4 regions of the Citrobacter europaeus genome follow, and region 3 is predicted to be linked to each of the others. Evidence: predicted binding sites of a transcription regulator. Region 3 holds the regulator's gene; each other region holds the start of a gene.

Evidence for each region. Region 3 encodes CRP, which controls carbon source genes, mostly activating them, when cyclic AMP is high. Its sites were predicted from a motif close to ATGTGANNNNNNTCACAT; they were not measured.
Region 1: the regulator CRP is predicted to act here: its motif matches at 2,877-2,894, upstream of cdd (cytidine deaminase).
Region 2: the regulator CRP is predicted to act here: its motif matches at 2,009-2,026, upstream of hpt (hypoxanthine phosphoribosyltransferase).
Region 4: the regulator CRP is predicted to act here: its motif matches at 2,124-2,141, upstream of rbsD (D-ribose pyranase).

The regions. Positions count from the first base shown of each region.
Region 1 is NZ_CP148084.1:1,762,726-1,767,050, forward strand. It holds gene WHR59_RS08030 (NAD(P)-dependent oxidoreductase) at 1-569, opposite strand, end outside; gene WHR59_RS08035 (DUF2542 family protein) at 803-1,042, opposite strand; gene sanA (outer membrane permeability protein SanA) at 1,045-1,764, opposite strand; gene cdd (cytidine deaminase) at 1,934-2,818, opposite strand; gene WHR59_RS08050 (CidB/LrgB family autolysis modulator) at 2,967-3,662, opposite strand; gene WHR59_RS08055 (CidA/LrgA family protein) at 3,659-4,057, opposite strand; gene WHR59_RS08060 (LysR substrate-binding domain-containing protein) at 4,189-4,325, opposite strand, start outside.
Region 2 is NZ_CP148084.1:4,149,016-4,153,340, forward strand. It holds gene WHR59_RS19480 (ABC transporter ATP-binding protein) at 1-504, opposite strand, end outside; gene can (carbonate dehydratase) at 613-1,275, shown strand; gene hpt (hypoxanthine phosphoribosyltransferase) at 1,345-1,881, opposite strand; gene WHR59_RS19495 (glucose/quinate/shikimate family membrane-bound PQQ-dependent dehydrogenase) at 2,085-4,325, shown strand, end outside.
Region 3 is NZ_CP148084.1:391,459-395,783, forward strand. It holds gene argD (bifunctional acetylornithine/succinyldiaminopimelate transaminase) at 1-158, shown strand, start outside; gene WHR59_RS01815 (YccS/YhfK family putative transporter) at 249-2,336, opposite strand; gene crp (cAMP-activated global transcriptional regulator CRP) at 2,388-3,020, opposite strand; gene WHR59_RS01825 (OsmC family protein) at 3,329-3,733, shown strand; gene WHR59_RS01830 (phosphoribulokinase) at 3,802-4,325, opposite strand, start outside.
Region 4 is NZ_CP148084.1:5,084,435-5,088,759, forward strand. It holds gene rbsC (ribose ABC transporter permease) at 1-102, opposite strand, end outside; gene rbsA (ribose ABC transporter ATP-binding protein RbsA) at 108-1,613, opposite strand; gene rbsD (D-ribose pyranase) at 1,621-2,040, opposite strand; gene kup (low affinity potassium transporter Kup) at 2,233-4,101, opposite strand.

The sequences.
Region 1 (4,325 bases), 1.4 Mb from region 3:
GTCACGCCCATTTCAACGATACGGGCAATTTCATGATCCAAAACCGAGTGCGGCAGACGAAACTCTGGAATGCCATGGCGCAACCAGCCGCCTGGCTGGGCCTGTTTTTCGAAGATGGTGACGTCATAACCCAGATTGCTCAGCGTTACGCTGGCCTGTAACCCTGCCGGCCCCGCACCGATGACGGCGACCTTACCCAACGTTTTTGTTGCGGGCTGATATATTTTCATTGCAGTCTGCTGTTCAAAATCGGTAATAAAACGCTGCAGACGCGCAATATCAATAGGCTTATCAATTCCTGAGCGCGTGCATCCGCGCTGGCATAATTTTTCTGTCGGGCAAACCCGGGCGCACACCGCACCGAGCGCATTATTTTCGCGGATAGTTTCGGCGGCGCCTTTAAAATTACGAAAATAAATGGAGCGAATAAATTTCCCCGGGTCGGTTTGCGCCGGGCAATCCTGACTACAGGGAGCATCGTGACATAATAAACAGCGGGAAGCCTCTTTTATTGCTAATAATGGAGTAAAACCAGGCGTGAGCTCATCCAGATAATTTTGTAGTGGCATATTTTCTTCCTTAATGCTTGAGTAAATTAAGGCAAACCGTTAATAACAAAATATAAAAAGTGAAAGGCTATTCTTAAGGCTAAGCACTGCAGGAAGAGTATTCTGTGAAAGAATTCACAAATAGAAGATAGTTTGAGGGAAATGCTGGGGGACAGCATTAATCCCTTATATTGAAATGGTAACTATTATCAAAATATTAGCTATTCTCAAATGCTAATATAAAGGCAATATCCTTAACGATAAAAAACTAAGTAAATAACCATACCGAAGGATAAACATCCGCATCCGGCATAAACCAGTACATAAGACCAAAATTGCAGGGGCTCTTCATGGCGATAAGCGTAGACCGGTTCGCGCGCATTCTTCTTAATTTTATCTACGGCCCCGGAGCGCCAGCCTTTCCAGGCTTCGCGAAAACAAAATACGGGAATGAGCAGAAAGGCCAACACGACGAAAAGGGTTTGTACATCCATGCTTATTTTCCTTGTTTCTTTTGTAATTCGAGCAGTTGTTCAGGCGTAACCGCCGGATATCCCTGTGCGTCGTCCGGTACCTGATGCATGGTAGGGATAGGCACCAGTGGGCCTAAAAAGCGGGGTTCACGTTTAAAAATGTAGAGATCGGCAAGTGCGCCAAAACGGGCGCCAAATTCACGTACCCGCACGGTGAGCATATCCTTTGGCGAAGGTACGGCGTAGCACTGAGCCTGGATACCCATATGCAGCGCAATAAACAAGGCACGCTCGCAGTGGAAGCGCTGGGTAATAATGATGAAATCGTTGGTATCGAACACTTTGCGGGTACGCACGATGGAGTCAAGCGTCCGGAACCCGGCGTAATCAAGCACGATGTCTGCTGGATCGACGCCTGCGGCAATAAGATCCTTACGCATCGTCATGGGTTCGTTATAGTTTTGCTGCGCGTTGTCGCCGCTTAACAGCAGATAGTTTACCTTCCCGCTGTTATAGGCGTTCAATGCGCCCTGAATGCGGTAGCGATAATACTGATTGATGACGCCGGTGCGGTAATACTTCGCCGTGCCCAGAACCACACCAACCTGGCGGTAGGGTAAATCCTGCAATTCGTCGTAGATGTAGGGGGCTGTCTTCCAGCTCATCCACCGGTCGAGTCCAAGCACAGTCAAAAGCAGCAAGCCTACCAGGACTAACAGGCTGTAAAACACGCGCTTTAACATGCAGAAAACTCGTTATTTGGATGGAATTTCAATCAGGCTACTGTACCGGAAGACGTAGCGCAAGAAACAGCAATCTGATTGAGGGGATTTTCAGCAAAACGGTCATATTGAATGGTCGTCTTGCAGGCCGGACGGCGATATTGGCCGATCCGCCCTGCAGTACGAATTTTTACGCTAACAAAACGCGCTCAATATTATCGCAGCCTAACGCTTTCAGGGTGGCGGAGGTCGCATCCCACTGAATCAACGGCGCATCGGCTTTTTCAGCCAGCACGGCGCGTTGGATGTCCGGGTAGTCATAACCGTTCAAATTCAACAGGTTTAACGCGCCCTGCAGCGGCGGCAGGGTCGGATTGAAGGCGGCGTTCTCAGCATAGCTGCCGCTAAAAATTCGACCATCTTTGCATTCCAGCGCAACGCCGCTTGGGGATTTGCTGTACGGCATATGGCATCTGTTGGCAGCGGTAATTGCCGCCTGGGTCAACGCATCGCCCTGCAGCGCGAAGCCGTGATCCTGATCGTCCATCAGCAGCGTTTTGATCTCCAGATCTTTCGGTCCGAAGGCATCTGGCAGGTAATCGCGCAGCACGTGCGGCGCACGCCCCGGCAGATGAATGCGTAAGTCCAGTCCGCTGTTCAGTTCGTTCATAAACTGGCGACAGTGTCCGCACGGCGTGTAGTTGACGGTGATGGCGGCGAGCCCTTTTTCACCGCGCAACCAGGCGTGGCTGATGGCGCTTTGCTCGGCATGAACGGTTTGCTGCATGGTCGCGCCCAGGAACTCCATGTTCCCACCGAAGTACCAGTTACCGCTGATGCCGCGAGAAATTGCCCCAACGTTGAAATTGGACAGCGGGGTACGCGCGCAGGCCGCAGCCAGCGGCAGCAGAGCGAATGCCAGCGCGTCTTCGTCCAGTCCCGATTCGCGTTTCAGCAAAGAGACCTGCTCAGCAGTCAGCATGGCGGGGAAATGCACATCCGCCAGAACAGGCGCCAGGGCTGATTGCAAGTTATCCGCGAGTTGGGCAAAAGCAGTTTGAAAACGTGGATGCATGGCGATGCCTCATAACAATGTAATGGAATCGTAGTTTACGGGCCTGTTACGGCTTTATATGTGATCCAAATCTCATTGCGTGTGCAACTTATGAAACTTAAATGAAAAATGTGCAACGCATCGCAAATAAATTACCAAAAAATGAAGGTTAACCGACCACCGCCAGAATAATCGGGAACAGGAATGGGGCGACTAACGAGGTGATAATCCCGCAAATAACCAGCGCCAGAGAGCCAAACGCGCCTTCCTGGTAGTCCAGCTCCGCACAGCGAGCGGTGCCGAGGGCATGCGAAGCAGTGCCCATTGCCAGCCCACGTGCGGCTTTGGTGCGAATACGCATCGCATTAAGCAACGTATGTCCAAACACAGCTCCGAGGATACCGACAAAAATGACGCAAACGGCGCTGATAGCCGGAATACCGCCAATACTGCCTCCCACCGCCATAGCGATAGGCGTAGTGACCGATTTCGGCATGATAGACGCGGCAATTTGCGGCGATGCGCCCATTAACAGGGCGACTGTTGTACCCGTAACCATCGCCACGATGCTTCCCACAAAACAGATAGCGATGATTGATTTCCAGCGGGCGCGGATCTGGTGCAACTGTTCATATAACGGATAGGCCAGCGCGACCACGGCAGGTTGCAACAAATCGTTCAGCACCTCACTGCCTTTGAAATAATGATCGTAGGGAATACCGGTCAGCAGCAGAATGGGAATAATCACCACCATGGCGACCAGCAGCGGGTTCAATAGCGGCATTTTAAATCGTGCAGCCAGCTTACGTGCGCCGAAAAATACCGCCAGCGTCAGAGGTAACGACCACCATATATACGACATCATTCTTTAGACCCTTTTTGCCCAACGATTTTGCGCTCACCGTGCACAATGTGCGAACTCCAGCTCACCACCAGGAAAACGACCAGCGTACTGATGGTGCAGGACACCACCACCGGACCAAATTGTGCGCGGAGCAGATCAAAGTACTGCATGATCCCAACGCCAATTGGGACAAACAGCAGGGCCATATAACGAATCAGCACGTAGCAGCCAGGGTTAACCCATTTTGCTGGTAACACCTGCAAAGCCAGTAAAACAAACAGAATCAGCATGCCGATAATGCTGCCCGGAATGGTGATAGGAAGTAGTGACGCAAGAAAAATACCTGCATAGAGGCAGGCATAAATCAGGACGAATGCGCGCAAATATTGCCAGATAGTGTTCAGTGCTTTGCTCATAGTTGAAACCCTTGACGAGACTGATTCATCATACAATTAAACTTCAAAACGTGCTACCGATCACATCATGAATTCTAAGCATAGAGGAAATAGATATCTGGAACATCGGGCTATGGCCCTAACTATCCACGCTAAACCTGTGCCAGGTAATACAGAAAACGATTCAAAGCGGTAGTGGGCGTTTCATTGTTGCGCCAGAATACGCCTACGCTGCCTTTTTGTTCAATTTTCGGCAGATTCAGAATAGCCAACTGTCCCTGGGCGGCAT
Region 2 (4,325 bases), 1.4 Mb from region 3:
GTCGACGCCCGCCGTCGGTTCATCCAGGATAAGTAATTTTGGCTCGTGCATCAGCGCCCGGGCAATCATCAGACGGCGCTTCATCCCACCGGAAAGCATGCGCGCGCGCTCGTTACGTTTTTCCCATAAATCGAGCTGCTGTAAATATAATTCGCTGCGTTTGACCGCCTCTTTATGCTCAACGCCGTAGTAACCCGCCTGGTTGACCACGATCTGCTGCACGGTTTCAAACGGGTTAAAGTTAAACTCCTGAGGTACTAACCCAAGCTGGCGTTTAGCGTTAACCGTATCTTTTTCAAGATCGTAGCCGAAGACGCTCACCCGCCCGGAGGATTTATTCACCAGCGAGCTGATTATCCCGATGGTGGTGGACTTCCCTGCGCCGTTAGGGCCTAAAAGCGCATAAAAATCACCCGCTTCGACTTGCAAATCTATGCCGCGTAGCGCCTGAACGCCACCGGGATAGGTTTTTTTAAGTTGTTGAAGTTCCAGAGCAATGGTCATGGTTTTTTACTTACCTTACGTTCTGACATTTTATATATAGTTTAATTAATGCTGGAGTTACCCTATATTAGCCCATCGAATTTATCTGGCTTCGGGTCGTACAACTCCATGAAAGACATAGATACACTCATCAGCAACAATGCACTATGGTCAAAGATGCTGGTAGAAGAAGATCCCGGATTTTTTGAAACCCTGACACATGCGCAGAATCCGCGTTTTCTATGGATTGGATGTTCCGATAGCCGCGTTCCCGCTGAGCGTTTAACCGGTCTTGAACCGGGTGAACTGTTTGTTCACCGTAACGTGGCCAACCTGGTTATTCACACCGACCTGAACTGTCTCTCAGTGGTTCAGTATGCGGTGGATGTGCTGGAAGTGGAACATATTATTATATGCGGCCACTATGGATGCGGCGGCGTCCAGGCGGCTATTGAAAATAAAGAACAGGGGCTGATTGATAACTGGTTACTGCATATTCGCGATATCTGGTTTAAACACAGCTCACTGCTGGGCGAAATGCCGCAGGAACGTCGCATGGACACCCTGTGCGAACTTAATGTCATGGAGCAGGTGTATAACCTGGGCCATTCAACCATTATGCGTTCAGCCTGGAAGCGCGGTCAGAAAGTTACCATTCACGGCTGGGCTTACGGTATTCATGATGGCCTGCTGCGCGATCTGGACGTCACCGCCACCAGTCGCGAAACGCTGGAGCAGCGTTATCGCCAGGGGTTGTCTAACCTTAGTCAGAAACACATCAACCATAAATAATGTGACATTGCCGGGAGGCGGCTACGCCTTACCCGGCCTACAAACCTGCGCCACCAGGCGCTCCCGACATTACTCGTCCAGCAGCACCACTTTGCCAACGTACGGCAGATGGCGATAACGCTGGGCATAGTCAATGCCGTAGCCGACAACAAACTCATCTGGAATAGAGAATCCGATAAACTCAACCGGAACATCCACTTCGCGACGGGAAGGTTTGTCCAGCAGCGTACAGATAGCCAGGGATTTCGGCTCGCGCAGGCTCAGAATCTCACGCACTTTGGATAGCGTGTTGCCGGAGTCGATGATGTCTTCAACAATCAGCACGTCTTTGCCACGAATGTCTTCATCCAGGTCTTTCAGGATTTTAACATCGCGCGTGGTAGACATGCCGCTGCCATAGCTGGATGCAGTCATGAAATCGACTTCGTGGGAGACATGCACTTCACGGCACAGGTCCGCCATAAACATAAATGAGCCGCGTAACAGACCAACCAGCACCATATCGCTGCCGCTGTCCTTGTAACGTTCGTTAATTTGACGTCCCAGTTCAGCAATACGCGCTTTGATCTCCGCTTCCGGGATCATGACTTCAACAGTATGTTTCATATCTCTAACCATATGATTTAAAAACAAATCACTTAATGCTTACTTTTAATAAGCCAGCATCTAAGCGCAAGGCACGCAGTATACCAGCAAAAGCATTCATACGCGGCATCTGTTGATAAAGTTCATAATGTGACAATGGTCACGCGTTTTAGCTCCTATAATTAACTGCTATTAAAGAAATAACACATGTGATGGTATTTTTTATGGCAAATAACAACGTACGTTCTCAACGGATTATCGTGACCCTGAGCGCCGTGTTCGCGGCACTTTGTGGACTGTATCTCCTGATTGGCGGAGGCTGGCTCGTCGCCATTGGCGGCTCCTGGTATTACCCGATCGCGGGCCTCGCCATGCTCGGTGTGGCGCTTCTGTTATGGCGCAGTAAACGCTCTGCCCTTTGGCTGTATGCCGCCCTGCTTCTCGCCACCATGATTTGGGGTGTATGGGAGGTCGGCTTTGATTTCTGGGCGCTGACGCCGCGTAGCGACATCCTGGTCTTCTTTGGTATCTGGCTTATCCTGCCTTTCGTCTGGCGTCGCCTGATTATCCCTTCCAGTGGCGCAGTAGCGGGGCTGGTGGTGGCCCTGCTGATTAGCGGCGGTATCCTGACCTGGGCTGGCTTCAACGACCCACAAGAGGTTCACGGTATGCTGAGTGCTGATGCCACCGAGGCTGAGGCTATCTCTCCGGTTGCCGATGAAGACTGGCCGGCTTACGGTCGCAATCAGGAAGGTCAACGCTACTCTCCGTTGAAACAAATCAACGCAGACAACGTTCATCAGTTGAAAGAAGCCTGGGTATTTCGTACCGGGGATTTAAAACAACCCAACGATCCCGGTGAAATCACCAATGAAGTTACGCCCATAAAAGTAGGCGATACCCTTTTTCTGTGTACCGCCCACCAGCGACTGTTTGCCCTGGACGCGGCCAGCGGTAAAGAGAAGTGGCATTTCGATCCTCAACTTAATACCAATACCAGCTTCCAGCACGTAACCTGTCGCGGCGTTTCCTATCATGAAGCCAGACCGGATACGGCTTCAGCAGAGGTGATGGCCGACTGTCCGCGCCGTATCCTTTTACCGGTCAATGATGGGCGACTGTTTGCATTGAATGCCGAGACCGGCAAGCTGTGTGAAACCTTCGCCAATAAAGGCATTTTGAATCTGCAGACCAATATGCCGGATACCACGCCGGGTCTGTATGAGCCAACATCACCGCCCATCATCACTGATAAAACCATTGTGATTGCCGGGTCGGTGACTGATAACTTCTCCACCCGCGAAACTTCCGGCGTTATCCGTGGCTTCGATGTGAATACCGGTAAGCTGCTGTGGGCGTTCGACCCAGGCGCCAAAGATCCTAATTTCATCCCTTCGGATGAACATACCTTCACCTTTAACTCGCCGAACTCCTGGGCGCCTGCGGCCTACGACGCGAAGCTGGATCTGGTATATCTGCCCATGGGCGTCACCACGCCGGATATCTGGGGCGGTAACCGCACACCGGAGCAGGAACGTTATGCCAGCTCCATCCTGGCGTTAAATGCCACCACCGGGAAATTGGCCTGGAGCTATCAGACCGTTCACCACGATCTGTGGGATATGGACTTACCGGCGCAGCCAACTCTGGCGGATATCAACGTCAACGGAGAGAAAGTTCCGGTCATTTATGCCCCGGCAAAAACCGGGAATATCTTTGTGCTCGATCGCCGTAATGGTGAACTGGTGGTGCCAGCCCCGGAAAAACCGGTGCCGCAAGGGGCAGCCAAAGGTGATTATGTCAGCAAAACCCAGCCGTTCTCCGACCTCAGCTTCCGTCCGCATAAAGATCTCAGTGGCGCGGATATGTGGGGCGCAACCATGTTTGACCAGCTGGTGTGCCGTGTAATGTTCCATCAGTTGCGCTATGAGGGCATTTTTACCCCACCTTCAGAGCAGGGCACACTGGTGTTCCCGGGTAATCTCGGCATGTTCGAATGGGGCGGCATCTCTGTTGATCCTAACCGTCAGGTCGCCATTGCCAACCCAATGGCGCTGCCGTTTGTTTCGAAGCTGATCCCACGCGGTCCCGGCAACCCAATGGAACCGCCAAAAGACGCCAAAGGTACAGGCACGGAGTCCGGTATTCAGCCGCAATACGGCGTACCGTTCGGCGTAACGCTCAATCCGTTCCTTTCACCATTTGGCCTGCCGTGTAAGCAGCCAGCATGGGGTTATATCTCCGCGGTGGACCTGAAAACCAATCACGTGGTGTGGAAAAAACGTATAGGTACGCCACAAGACAGCATGCCGTTCCCAATGCCGGTTCCGGTGCCGTTCAATATGGGGATGCCGATGCTGGGCGGACCTATCTCCACCGCGGGGAACGTGCTGTTTATCGCTGCGACGGCGGATAACTATTTGCGTGCGTACAACATGAGTAACGGTGAAAAACTGTGGCAGGGC
Region 3 (4,325 bases):
CGCGCGATTTCCTCTATGCCGCCGCGCACGAAGGGGTGATGGTGCTGAACGCCGGGCCGGACGTAATGCGTTTCGCGCCGTCGCTGGTGGTAGAGCAGGCGGATATCGATGAAGGGATGCAGCGTTTCGCGCAGGCTGTCGCGAAGGTGGTGGGCTGATTGCCGGATGGCGGCGCGAGCGCCTTATCCGGCCTACAGGGTAAGGTGTGATTCGTAGGCCGGATAAGCGTAGCGCATCCGGCAAATCTTTTAACCCTTCATGTCCCGTAGTCGGCGGCTCAGCCAGATCCCGTGGTGCGGTCGCTGACGCCATGCTACCGACGAAATGGTATGCATGGTGTTCAGATGCCCAAGAACCCGTTGCAGATGCTGCTCAAGAGTGCTTAACGGACCGTGGGACAGCATCTCCGGCGCTTCGAGAATATTCACATCGCCCGAGCTTCCCGGTCCGTCATACTCCAGCCGCTGCTGACAGCGCTGAAGCGCAATTTCACAGGATTCCAGATACCGCTGCGCCAAATCCGGCGTCAGCATCGTATGTTCCCTTGCCAGCGTGGTCATCGCGTTAATGTGTTCGACGATGAACTGGCTGTGCGTGACCCACAGTTTCATGTCCGCAAGGTAGTGCGAGTTGAATCCTGGCTCCTGCATCGCCTGGTTCAGTGAGTTGAACAGCGTGTTCTGCGCCTGGTTAACCCGCATGCGTTGATACGCCAGCGGCGTGGCCTGCGGATCGTTGCTGAGGATCAGGCGAATGGCCTCCTGGTCGGCTTCTAACGCGTCGTGGGCGTTCTTACGCAACAGACCGCTCTGCCACTGTGGCCACAGCCAGAGCGTGCCGCCAAAGGCGATTAGGCAGCCAATGATCGTATCGACAAACCGCGGCACGATAAACTGTTCCCCGTTCAGCGTCAGCAGTTGCAGGGTGTAAACTGCCGTGACCGTAAAGCCGACGGTAGCCCAGCCGTAATTTTTACGGATGATCAGATAGCTCACCAGGGTTATCAGCAGCATGGCTGCCAGCGTGAAACCTTCCGGAATATGAAAGTGCAGCGTGACGCCGGCAATCACCAGCCCAACGAGCGTACCGACCGACCGATGTAAGATGCGTACCCGGGTCGCCCCGTAGCCATTTTGCGTGACGAACAGAATAGTCATTAAAATCCAGTAGGGCTTTGGCAGGTGTAAGGCGCTGCCCATCAGGCTGGCGATACTCAACATAACGCAGATGCGTCCGGCATTGCGCAGCGCTGGAGATTTCAACGACAGATAGTTTTTCAGGGCTGGGATCAACGGCAACCGACGCTGCTTGTCAGCCATCAAGTCACGGGCATACAACGGGCGCTGGGTGCGTAGCACGCGGGCAATACGGCTAAAGTGCCAGTAGCAAAATTGTCCCACCGGGTTGTCCGGATGCTGCCTGGCGATTTTCTCCAGTGTGCCAATCTGTTTTTCCATCGAGAAACGGGTCGGCAAACGGTGATACAAAATATCATCGGCCAGTACCCGAAGGCGTTCGGCTACGGTACGCGCATTCCAGCGAATCACCTGCTCCGCATGGCTACGCTCGACCAGCTTTTGCACCTCTTCCGGCTGGTGGAGGCTAACGGAAATATGCTCTTGTAAATCGAGCGCCTCCTGAAAGGCACGCAGCAGGCGCTTGTAATCGTTGTTGCGATGCGCCGACAGCATATGCATTTGCTGATAACACTGGGTAATCAGATCCACTGCCTTTTGTTGGCGAACCAGCAGGGGAGGCAGCGCTTTTTCTGGGTCGGCATGCTGGGTCAGCATGCTGTACTTAGTTTCACAGTAATCGGCTAATTCACGATACAACAGGCTGAGCGATTCACGGAGCGGCTGTTCGCGCCACATCCAAAACCAGAACCAGTTGAACAGGCCATACCATAACGTGCCCAGCGCGTAGATCAGCAGCGGCTCCCAGACGGGCATGTTGCCGGCCAGGCTTAGCGTGAAAATCGCTGCGATAAGTGAGGCAGGCAATAGTCGCGCATGCAAAGGGCTCAACTCGGCGGTTACACCAAGAATTAGCGTCAGGCCGGTGAGGATAAGCGGCAGTGGTATATCTTTTGCCAGCAGTAATTGCATGATCAAACTGCATCCGGCAAACAAAGACGCGCCAATAGCTAAACGTTTGAAAAAGCGCTTATGCGGGGTATCAAGACCGGCAATGTTGCAGCAGGCAGGGACCAGGGAGAAGAGGAGGCCCAGATGAAGCTGACCGATGATCAGACCAACAGCCACAGGTAAACATAGCACCAGCGTCTGCCGTAGTGCGTAGTTGATCTCTGGGTGGTATATCAGTCTTCGCCACATCGGTGCAAACAAAAGTGGCGCATTACTGGGTAACGCGCCACTTCGATGGGGTTAACGGGTGCCGTAGACGACGATAGTCTTACCGTGTGCGGAGATCAGGTTCTGATCTTCCAGCATCTTCAGAATACGGCCGACGGTCTCACGGGAGCAGCCAACGATCTGGCCGATTTCCTGACGGGTGATTTTAATCTGCATGCCGTCCGGGTGGGTCATCGCATCAGGCTGTTTCGCCAGATTCAGCAGAGTCTGCGCGATACGACCAGTTACGTCGAGGAAGGCGAGGTTGCCGACTTTTTCAGACGTGACCTGCAGACGACGAGCCATCTGAGAAGACAGGCGCATCAGAATATCCGGGTTGACCTGGATTAATTGGCGAAATTTTTTGTAGGAAATTTCAGCGACTTCACATGCGGTTTTGGCACGTACCCAGGCGCTACGTTCCTGACCTTCTTCGAAGAGGCCTAATTCACCAATAAAATCGCCCTGATTCAGATAAGAAAGGATCATTTCTTTCCCTTCTTCATCTTTGATCAGCACTGCCACTGAGCCTTTAACGATGTAATACAACGTTTCCGCTTTTTCACCCTGGTGAATCAGCGTGCTCTTCGATGGGTACTTATGAATATGGCAATGAGACAAGAACCATTCGAGAGTCGGGTCTGTTTGCGGTTTGCCAAGCACCATGCGCGGTTATCCTCTGTTATAAGCTGTCTCCAGAGCCAGAAAACGACGCTGCCTCTGGGTTTGCAAAAATGTGCTTCCCGCTACCTGGGAAGGGGGCTACTAAAAATATACTGCAGCCTGTAATGTGATGTCCTCTGCATACATGCAGTACGTCAATGTATTACTGTAGCATCCCGACTGTTTTAGCATAGCTTTCGCCGTGTGTCTCCTGGTGTCTCGCTTCAGCATGACGCAGGTCGCCTTCCATTGCGAGAATTGTTATGTGCGCGTAATCTGTCAGGAAAATTGAAACATTGGAGTTACGAAATATGCAAGCGCGTGTAAAGTGGGTTGAAGGGTTAACCTTCCTCGGTGAGTCCGCCTCTGGCCACCAAATTCTGATGGACGGTAACTCCGGTGATAAAGCGCCGAGCCCGATGGAAATGGTATTAATGGCGGCGGGCGGTTGTAGCGCAATTGATGTGGTATCGATCCTGCAAAAGGGTCGTCAGGATGTGACCAACTGCGAAGTGAAACTGACCTCAGAGCGTCGTGATGAAGCGCCGCGCCTGTTTACCCACATCAACCTGCATTTCATCGTAACGGGTAACGATCTGAAAGATGCATCAGTCTCACGCGCAGTCGACCTTTCAGCGGAAAAATATTGCTCCGTGGCACTGATGCTGGAAAAGGCGGTGAACATTACCCACTCCTATGAAGTGGTTGCCGCGTAATCCCTGACGCCGGATAATGTTGATTCGTAGGCCCGATAAGCGAAGCGCCATCGGGCACTTTCCACGCCTCACCCTATCTTTTTGCCTTCCATCAGTCGCTGGACCAGCGGCAGCATAATCAATTCCATCGCCAGGCCCATCTTGCCGCCCGGCACGACCAATGTATTGATGTGGGAAATGAATGAGCCCTGCAGCATGGCCAGTAGCCACGGGAAGTCGATCCCTTCCAGGTTACGAAAATGAATCACGACAAAGCTTTCATCCAGAGACGGGATACTCTTGGCGGCAAAGGGGTTAGAGGTATCGACGGTCGGTACGCGCTGGAAGTTAATATGCGTCCGGGAGAACTGCGGCGTGATGTAATTGATGTAATCGTCCATTGATCGCACCACCGAGTCCATCACCGCTTCACGCGAGTGTCCACGCTCGCTGGTATCGCGAGTCAGTTTCTGGATCCATTCCAGGTTTACGATCGGCACCACGCCAACCAGCAGATCGACATGTTGGGCCACGTTTTGCTGTGGGGTGACGACGCCGCCGTGCAGTCCTTCATAAAACAGGACATCCGTCGGTTCAGGCAGCGGCTGCCAGG
Region 4 (4,325 bases), 440 kb from region 3:
AGAAACAATCGCGATCAGCACTAGCAGAGCGATGAGCGACTTTTGCTCCAGAAGCCATGCTTTAGTGAAATAACGGCGACCAGAAACAGCCTGGGTAGTCATCTTTTTTACTCCTGATTCACGCGATTAAGCTTGCCCACAGCGGCAGCCATTAATACTTCCTGAGTGGCCTGCTCGCGAGTGAACTCACCGCCGAGATGCCCTTCATGCATAACGATAATTCGATCGCTCATGCCCAATACTTCTGGCATCTCAGAGGAGACCAGAATGATGCTCAGCCCATCGGCCTTAAACTGGTTGATAAGCTGATAGATTTCTTTCTTGGCCCCAACGTCAACGCCGCGCGTTGGTTCATCAAGGATCAGGACTTTGGGTCGAGTCATGAGACCGCGCGCAATGGCCACTTTCTGCTGGTTACCGCCGGAGAGCAGGCCGATAGCCTGTTCCATCGACGGCGTTTTAACATTGAACAGACGAATAAAATCACCTACCGCCTGCTGCTCATCTTTATGCTTCAGGCTTCCACCGGCGCGGCTGAAATAGCGCAGCGCGGTCAATGACATGTTCTCTTTCACCGACATGCCCAGCACTAAACCATCGCGTTTACGGTCTTCAGAAATATAGACGATGCCGTTTGCCAGTCCATCCTGCGGCGAACGGGTGACAACCTCATGGCCATCAAGCGTGACGTAGCCGCTGGTGCGTGGCAATGCGCCGTACAACACTTTCATCAGCTCGGTACGTCCGGCTCCCATCAGCCCTGATACGCCAAGGATCTCGCCTTTACGCAGCGTGAACGAAACATCATTTACGCCAGGGCCACACAGGTTATCGACCTTCAGGCGAATATCACCCGGCGCTTTTTCCAGGCGCGGGTACTGATCTTCCAGCTTACGTCCCACCATCATTTCAATCAGCGAGTCTTCGGTAAGCGAGGCGACTTCACGCTCGGCAATAAACTGCCCGTCGCGAAAAACGGTCACGTCATCGCAAATCTCGAAAATCTCTTTCATGCGGTGAGAAATATAGACAATGCCGCGTCCCTGGGATTTCAGTTCGCGAATGACGCGGAACAGAGATTCAGTTTCAGTATCGGTGAGCGCATCCGTCGGTTCATCCATAATGATGACCTTCGATTCAAAGCTCAGCACTTTGGCAATTTCGACCATCTGCTGATCGCCAATCGACAGCTCACCGACCAGCCTGTCGCTTTTAAAGCGCAGATTGAGTTTGGCGAGCAGCAAATCGGCTTCGGCGTACATCTTTTTCCAGTCAATTTTGCCAAAGCGATTCACAAACTCGCGGCCAAGAAAAATGTTCTCGGCGATAGTGAGTTGCGGGATCAGGTTCAGCTCCTGGTGGATGATACCGATTCCGGCTTCCTGGGAGGATTTCGGGCCGTTAAAGGTGGTCTCTTTCCCCAGCCATAATAAAGAGCCGGCATCACGGGTGTAGATCCCGGTCAGCACTTTCATCATGGTGGATTTGCCCGCGCCGTTTTCACCCACCAGCGCCATTACGCGGCCAGGATAGACATTCAGCGCAGCGCCGGATAGCGCTTTTACGCCCGGGAACTCTTTATCGATCCCTTTGAGTTGCAGTAATGCGTTCATGATGGCCTCAGAACGTGACGCCAGCACAGAGAATGATATTCGCATACGGAGAACACTCTCCGCTGCGAATTACCGCCTGACTGTCTGCGGTTTGTTTTTTGAATTGTTCATGCGTGGTGTAACGAATTTCAATGGTGTTTCCCTGGTGTTGTTGCAGTTGCTCAATGAACTTAAGCAACGTTTCGTGGAGTTGCGGATTATGTTGTTTAATTTCCGACGCGAGAATGGCCGCCTCGACCTGCATTTCACGTGTAACCACATCCAGTACCTGCATAAAAGAAGGTACGCCCTGGGTTAATGCCATATCAATACGCGTTGTGCTGTTCGGGATGGGTAAACCTGCATCACACACCACCAGCGTATCGGTATGCCCCAGACGGGAGATCACCGTTGAAATTTCAGAGTTGAGTACCGTGCCTTTCTTCATTTTCTTTCCCCACTAGCGAAACGTTTCGCTGAAGATAAGTGTAGTGTGAAGAGTGGACAGAAAACCACCGTGACGTTACGAAAATGTGATCGTCATCGAAACGTTTCGCAAGGATTATCATTCGATGAAATGAAAACTGAGAGGGACAAAACAAAACGCCCCCTTTCGCGATGAAAGAGGGCGTCGATGAGATTAAATCTCGACCTGAGTACCGAGCTCAATAACCCGGTTCGGTGGGATTTCAAACTGGTCCGGCGCGCGCAGCGCGTTGCGCTGTAGCAGCAGATACAGCTTGCCACGCAGACGCAGATACCATGGCCGCTTGCCGACAATCAACGACTCGTGCGACATGAAGAAAGAGGTTTCCATCATTCTACAGCTTAAACCTTCCAGACCGCAGCGATGGAACACTTCCTCAACGTTCGGCGTTTCGCGCCAACCGTAGCTGGCCACCACGCGCCAGAAGGTGGGCGATAATTGCTCAATCTGCACCCTACGCACGTTGTGAACATAGGGCGCATCTTCCGTGCGCAGCGTCAGCAGAATAACGCGCTCATGCAGCACCTTGTTATGTTTGAGGTTATGCAGAAGCGCAAACGGGATGACGTTCAATGCACGAGACATATACACCGCCGTTCCCGGCACGCGTACCGGTGGAGATTTCTCCAGAGAGGCAATCATCGCCTCCAGAGAATTGCCGTGCTCATGCATGCGACGCAGCAGACGGAAACGCTCGCTTTTCCAGGTGGTCATGATGGTGAACATCACCAGCCCCAGCGTCAGAGGCAGCCAACCGCCGGAAATCAGTTTATCGAGGTTCGCGGAGAACAGCGGAATATCGACGCACAAGAACGCCACCAGGATCAGGAAGACAAAGTATTTATTCCAGTGCCAGTTTTTGCGCGCCACGGTGGTCGACAAAATTGAGGTCAGCACCATCGTTCCCGTCACCGCAATTCCGTACGCAGCGGCCAGATTACTGGAGTGCTCAAAGCTCACAATCACGATAACCACCGCAAAATAGAGCATCCAGTTAACGAAAGGAATGTAGATCTGGCCAGATTCCATTTCCGAAGTGTGAATGATACGCATCGGTGACAAATACCCCAGACGTACGGCCTGACGCGTCAGCGAGAAGACGCCAGAGATAACTGCCTGTGAAGCGATGACCGTTGCCAGCGCGGCGAGGATCAGAAGCGGTATCAACGCCCAGTCCGGCGCCAGCAGGAAGAACGGGTTTTTGATCGCTTCAGGATGCTTTAACAGCAACGCCCCCTGACCAAAATAGTTCAGCACCAGCGAAGGTAATACCACGGAGAACCAAGCCAGGCGAATCGGCAACTTACCGAAGTGGCCCATATCTGCATACAGCGCTTCAACACCGGTGATCGACAGCACCACCGCACCCAGCGCTATAAAGGACAACGTTTTGAATTCGAGGAAGAAATGCACCGCCCAATACGGATTGAGCGCCTGCAGCACTTCCGGATTGCCAATAATACTGCGTACACCTAATACCGCGAGCGTCAGGAACCACAGCAGCATAATCGGCGCAAACAGCTTACCGACCATGCCGGTACCGTGTTTTTGAATCAAAAACAGCAGGGTCAGCACGATTATCGAGAGCGGAACAATCCAGGTGTCCAGTTGCGGGGCAACTATCTCCAGACCTTCAATCGCCGACATCACCGAGATGGCAGGTGTTATCACCACTTCTCCATAGAAGAAGCTGCCGCCAATCAACCCCATAATCACCAGCATGGAGGTGGTTCGCGCCGAGGTATTGCGCCCGGCCAATGACATCAGCGTCAGGATCCCGCCTTCTCCGGCGTTATCCGCGCGCATGACAAACGTCAGGTATTTAATGGAAACAACAAAGATAAGCAGCCAGAAAATCAGCGAGAGAAAGCCAAATACGGCATCACGTTCAACGCCAAAACCAAACTGGCCGGACAAACATTCACGAAGCGTATAAAGTGGGCTGGTACCAATATCACCGTAGACAACCCCAATGGCCGCAAGGGTAATCGCAGACAATGATTGTTTATTATCAGTGCTCATAGACTCGTCTTTCGTTTATACACATCATCTTTCAAGCCGCCTCCGCGTGGGCTGCATTCGTTATTCCCCCCATCCCCGGAGAAAACTCCATTGCCGCCTTGGTGCAGCTTGATTGATTTGGTGTATATATAAGAAATGTGTGCGTCGTCCCTTGGCCCACAAAAAGGCGCACAGTATGCACGATTAATCGCAAAATCGTACCCCTAAATGAGACCAGATTAATC